DNA from 2 places in the Sporosarcina sp. SAFN-010 genome. Region 2 is predicted to be linked to the other one. Evidence: riboswitches for the same ligand, from Rfam matches in the RefSeq annotation. Region 2 holds a riboswitch; the other holds the start of a gene.
The links. Region 2 has a riboswitch for S-adenosylmethionine ahead of metA (homoserine O-acetyltransferase MetA). Riboswitches for the same ligand answer to the same signal wherever they lie in the genome.

Region 1 (3,137 bases), on a different contig from region 2:
TCTTCGGAAGGCGATGTCCGTAAACAAATCTGAATGTAAGTCGAAAACTTTCATAGAATCCTCCCTTATAAATATTCTAATATATTGGAATTTATACATTGTATCATATTTATCAATAGCTACTTTTACTTTTCCATAAAAAAAGCTTTGCACGTGGCAAAGCTTTTGAATCAATTTTTATTTTGCTGGTAAATGTTGAACCATTGTGACGTACGTAGATAATTCAGTACCAAGAATCGGATTATGCGGCGGTTTACCAGTTTGGTTCTTCTCTTGTTCAGCTCGAATCTTCGCCTTTTCGATTGCACGCTTTTCGCGCCACTCTGTGAAGTATTTTTCGTCTTCCCAAGTCGTGCAAACATGGAGTTCATCATGATCTTCAGTACTTTCTTTCATCCACAATTCCATCCGAACAAATCCCGGAAAAGTATGGACGGATTTTGGTTTTGCGAAGCGTTCCGCAACTTCGGCTCCTTTTCCTTTTTCGATACGAATCACGTTCACTGCTGTCATCTGGCTCATACGAGCGCCTCCTTTGTAGTTGGCAAATCCACTTTTTTTGAGATCATGTGTCACTGCAAACGTGCTAATGACTTCTTACTCAAGCATACGCCTACCCGAATCCCCAGACAACGCTCCCACCACTGAAATAGGGATTTCCCTTGGCTCAATTGTGTCTCGATTCCGATTAATTCTGCGATGTTACCGATTCTTTGCTAAATAATACCGATTGTTGCCAGGATGTTGCTGATTACCACTGCCGAATTGCCGATAACTGAGCACATCTTGCCGATTCTTCCACACAGCGGGATTGCCCAGCTTTCAACAAGCGAAGCGCTACCAATTAATCCCTAAAACCAGGTGAGTTGTGTCTTGATTCCGATTAATTCTGCGATGTTACCGATTCTTTGCTAGATAATGCCGATTGTTGCCTGAATGTTGCTGATTACCACTGCCCAATTGCCGATAACTGGCCCCTTCTTGCCGATTCTTCCACACAGCGGGATTGCCCAGCTTTCAACAAGCGAAGCGCTACCAATTAATCCCTAAAACTACATGAGTTGTGTCTCGATTCCGATTAATTCCACGATGCTACCGATTCTTTGCTGGATAATGCCGATTGTTGCCAGGATGTTGCCGATAACTACTACCAAACTTCCGATAACCGTCCCCATCTTTCCGATTCCTCCAACCGAAGGGCATATTGCCCTGCCCACCGCGATATGCTACACTTGCTTTAACTAAATGAACGACTCTTTTCTTATCCAGAGAGACCGAGGGACTTGGCCCGATGACGTCTCAGCAACCTGCTCACGCAAGGTGCTGCTGCCAACAGGGAAACCTGGCCGATGAGGAGAATTTGCGCTTAAGCAACTCTTCTCTGTTCGGGGGAAGAGTTTTTTGTTTGGCAAATTTTAGAGGAGTGATCCAAGTGGGTACGATTGAACGATTTACTGCACAAAAGGAACAGGTTATAAAGGAAGAACCACATAGCTCTGCAGGAGCCATGAAGCGTCATCAAACGTTTGCACGTGTACAGCAGGAGATCGATTACTTCGACCAAGGCGATTTACTTTCTAAAAAAGCGTTGCAAAAAGAACTGCAAGAGATTGCGGAATTGCAACGACAGGCTGACGAACTTGCACTGCAGATTCAAACACGCAAACAGAAGTTGCTCAAAGACACGTTCGGACCTGATGCGACTCAACTATTCAAATAACGCAAAAACCCTCTTCCCCACGAAAACTCGTGAGAAAGAGGGTTTTATTCATAACAAAACTATTTTTTCTTTGCCAATTCTGCAGGCACTTCTTCCCCGCCTCGATTGCGTAAAAACATGTAAAATGACGCGCCGAATATAATGAAATAGCCAATGAAGCTATAGACATCCGGAATTTGTCCAAGTAACACAAATCCGAGGATTGCAGAGAACACGACCGTGAAATAGTTGAACACTGAAATCTCTTTTGCCGGTGCGTATTTGTACGCAAGTGTAATCCCGAATTGACCAACTGTGGCGAACACTCCTGCTGCTAGTAAATACACGGTCTGTTGCAGCGACATGGGTTGATAGGTGAAAATCACGAACGGCAATAGCACAACGGTCGTGAATGTCGAGAAGTAAAACACGACGGTGTAAAACTGCTCACGGCCACCAAGTGCTCGTAATACGGTGTATGCACCACCTGCAAAGACTGCGGATAAAACACCAGCTGCATACGGAACAACATCGAGTGAAAACGATGGTTTGATGATGAACAACGTCCCGAGAAACGCGATTAAAATGCTATACAACTGAAATGGTTTTACATGCTCTTTCAAAAATATCGCCGCAAACACAATCGTAATGAACGGGCTCATTTTATTCAGCATATCTGCATCCGCAAGTACGAGATGGTCAATCGCATAGAAATATAACACGATGCCGATCGCACCGAGTGAAGAACGCAACAGCAACAAACGTTGGTTTTCACGCTTGCCGAACAGTCTTTCTTTGTAATGAATAACGAAGAAAAATGCAATGAACATTGATACGCCATTGCGGAAAATCGTTTTCTGCATCGTCGGGACATCCCCCGATAACTTCACGAATGCGGTCATAAGTGAAAATCCGAGTGCCGACGCTAATAGTAATAAAATTCCTTTGTTGCGATTTGTCATAAGAGCCTCCGGTTGAAAAACAATACAAGTCGTATCTTATCATACACCGATGACCGAATCAGTTATAACAAATCGCTCCATATATTGATGGCAGTCGCTAAAATCAGCACCGCAAGAATCCATTTCAGCACATTTGGATTCACTTTTTGTCCGAATTTCGCGCCGAGTGGTGCAGCAATGAGTGCCGCGACAATCAAGACAATCGCCGGTCCCCATAATACTTGCCCCGTCGCGATTTTACCTGTCGCAGAACCAATTGAGGAAATGAATGTGATTGCAAGAGATGAGGCAATTGTTATTCGGGTCGGGATTGCGAGTACCGTTAACATGATTGGAACGAGCACAAACGCTCCCCCCGCTCCAACAACTCCTGATGCTATTCCGACGACAAAGGCGAGTCCAGCCGCAAGCCACTTATTGAACATCACTTCACTCGCTGGTCGCTCCTCCACCTTTTTCCTTGGAATGAATAACAG
Region 2 (3,137 bases):
CTTTTCAACGAGTGCGCTTACCCATTGGTAAATTGGAGCATATACACTCTCCCACTCTTTCAAGTGTTCAGTTGATGCTAACCCTGAATAGATCATCGCCTGAATCTCGTGGTGTTCTTTATTAACTGCAAATATCGCATCTACAAATTGTTTCAGTTGCTCATCAAACGATGCAGAATCTTCAACAGCGTCTATCACCGTTTTCAGGGTATGCTGTACCATCACTTCTGCAATCGCAGGCATGAGCGATAGTTTAGAGGGAAAGTATAAGTAAAACGTTCCTTGTGCAATCCCTGCAGCTTTAACAATATGTGAAACTGTCGTTTTTTCTACGCCTTTTTCAGTAAACACTTGAATCGCAGACTGAACAATTTTTTCTCTCTTGTTCATAACATCCCTCCACAAATGACTGACTGTCATTCATTATAATCCAATCCACTGAGAACTACAAGTTCTTCAGCTGGATCAATACTCGCCACTTCACAAATTTCATCATTTCCATTCAAATGGAGTTTGTTGGTAGACATAGTAATTAAGCCAATTTGAAAATAAGAGATGTGTATGGGAACGCCACGTGTTCAGCGGATTCAACGAGCTATTGTCATTCGGGAAGTAATTCTTAGGAATATCAATTTCAAGTCCTTTTGCTGCATCACGCTCATATTCTTCCTGCAACGTTCCCGCATCGTACTCTAAGTGCCCCGTAATCATAATGTTTTTTGCATCGTTAGATAGCACGATAAAGGGTCCAACATCTTCCGAATATGCGAGTAGATTCAATGAGTCATGCTGTTCGATATCGTATTGAGATACTCCTGTATGCCTGGAGTGTGGAGCTGGAAACAGGTCATTGAATCCTCGTGCAAGATTGACAGTTGGATTTGTAACGAGATGATCAAAAATGCCAAAACACTTAGAAGGCAGTTGGTGTTTGTTCACTCCATAGTAATGATAAAGTGCTGCTTGGGCACCCCAACAGATATGCATAGAAGATGTTACATTCACTGATGCCCAATCCAAAATCTCCTGCATTTCTCCCCAATACTCAACCTGTTCGAATTCCATTTGCTCTACAGGTGCCCCCGTTACAATCATTCCATCAAATTTTTCGTCTTTCACTTGAGGAAATGTTTTGTAAAAAGTATCCAAATGGTTTTTACTAACATTCTTCGATACATACGTTTCTGTGTGTAAAAAAGTTACATCCACTTGAAGCGGAGTATTACCTAGCAAACGCAGAAGCTGCAGTTCCGTTTTTTCTTTTTGAGGCATTAAATTCACGACTAGTATGCGTAGTGGTCTAATGTCTTGTGAGGTAGCACGCTCTTCATCCATCACAAATATTTTTTCTTGCTTCAGTAATTCTCCCGCGGGTAACGCTTTTGGTATTGTAATTGGCACAATTCTTCACTCCTATTCAGCCCATCAAAAAACTTCCGCTTTCTAAGAGAGAGAAAGTGGAAGCTAATAGCCGTTCCTCTTATCTCTCAAGACAAAGTCTTGTGGAAGTAGCACCTTCCTGAATCTATCAGGGGTTGCTGAAACGTCAATGGGCCATTTCCCTCGGTTTCTCTCGATAAGCGTATTCAATTACTGAACAGTATACCATTTCTAAGTTGTTTGTATAGTCTAACATTAAACAAAATCGAGTTTACTCACGGGCTAGCAACTAGTTAGTCGTCATATTGGGCTCTGGAAAATCCTCTTCCTAGAATTTCAGATGCATTTAAGAAGATTACGAACGATGTCGGCTCTTGCTCCTGCACAATCTTTTTAAAGTAGATCGCTTCTGATTGCTCAACGACACAAAGGATCATGGTTTTCTCCTGATTCGAGTAGCCTCCTAAAGACTTCACTTTTGTTAACCCTCGATTGAGTTCGGTATTAATGAGTGCTTGAACTTTTTCTTCTTGTTCCGTAATGATCAGGATCAGCTTGGTAGGAGATGTTTGAAGCTGCACAAAATCGATTACCTTACTCGTCACATAGATTGCCATCATGGCATAAAGCGCGAGTTCCAAGTCAAAGACAAAAGCCGAGATGATGACGACAGCACCGTCAACAATTAGCTGAGCAAAGCCACTGGAAAAGTTAGTATATTTCTTCAGAACTTGAGCAATTAGTGCAGTTCCACCTGTCGAGCCGTTCCCCCTATAAACAATTCCTAGACCGATACCAAGCATAATCCCACCATAAATAGAACTTAATAACGGATTATGAATTGGGACATTAATATCTGTCGTTAAGAAAATGAAAAATGGTACAAAAAACGTCCCCACAATGGTTCTCCAACTAAAATCTTTTCCAACAAGGACAAGCCCTAAAATGAGGAGTGGTAAATTAATAAGCCACTGTACATAAGCGGGGTTAAATCCATAAAGTTCAAAAAGAATCGTGCTTATTCCCGAAACACCACCTGCAGCTATCCGTGAAGGTAATAGGAAAATAGTAAATGCAAGTCCGACAAACGCCGAACCCACAATAATTTGGAGATAGTCAAAAATCGCTGATTTTTTAAATTGAGTAAATGTCATCGTGTCCCTCCGTTCGTGCCAACTGTACTATTCTATCAAATTACGTGTACGTTGTGACGATTGACAATGAAAAGAAGGAGAAGTTTTTTCATTCTAAATATTCTATATTAATGAACTTTCGACAAAAAATCGACCATTTTTTTGCATTTCCCAACATAGAATTGTATGATTATAGAAGAATTCAGGTACCATTGAAGGAGGTTCTCTTATGAGGAGCTTAAGCGTTGTAAGAAAAGTTGATCATCTAGGGAGAATAGTTATCCCAATTGAATTACGTGAGACAATGAAACTTCCTGAAGGACAACCACTTGAATTTTTCACGGAGGATGAAACCATTATTCTTAGGAGCTATAAAATCCGTGAAGCTTGTGTGATTACCGGAGAAATCACTTCCGATAATTTTGAACTGTCAAACGGCATGTTCGTAAGCCCTGCGGGTGCTAAAGTTATTCTTGAAGAGGTTAAAGAGGAGTTTAGTATGTAAAAAGAAAGGGTTGCTGCCAGTGGAGTCTCTTCGACTTCTCAAGCAGCAACCCTTTCAATTTTCTTTTACGCTTCAGGATTATCCAGAAATGCTGTAATCTCTTCACGCGTTTTTCTGTC

Region 1: linked by a shared signal. The riboswitch ahead of ACR65F_RS02740 (hypothetical protein) and the one ahead of metA (homoserine O-acetyltransferase MetA) in region 2 are both predicted to bind S-adenosylmethionine.

What each region holds. Positions count from the first base shown of each region.
Region 1 covers NZ_JBPFDS010000001.1:568,599-571,735, forward strand. The annotation lists gene ACR65F_RS02725 (dipeptidase) at 1-54, opposite strand, end outside; gene ACR65F_RS02730 (antibiotic biosynthesis monooxygenase) at 178-522, opposite strand; gene ACR65F_RS02735 (hypothetical protein) at 1,053-1,175, opposite strand; SAM riboswitch class I at 1,259-1,356, shown strand; gene ACR65F_RS02740 (hypothetical protein) at 1,433-1,720, shown strand; gene ACR65F_RS02745 (DMT family transporter) at 1,780-2,661, opposite strand; gene ACR65F_RS02750 (sulfite exporter TauE/SafE family protein) at 2,724-3,137, opposite strand, start outside.
Region 2 covers NZ_JBPFDS010000013.1:38,151-41,287, forward strand. The annotation lists gene ACR65F_RS14125 (TetR/AcrR family transcriptional regulator) at 1-390, opposite strand, end outside; gene metA (homoserine O-acetyltransferase MetA) at 493-1,401, opposite strand; SAM riboswitch class I at 1,478-1,583, opposite strand; gene ACR65F_RS14135 (YitT family protein) at 1,674-2,534, opposite strand; gene ACR65F_RS14140 (AbrB/MazE/SpoVT family DNA-binding domain-containing protein) at 2,743-3,018, shown strand; gene ACR65F_RS14145 (thioredoxin family protein) at 3,084-3,137, opposite strand, start outside.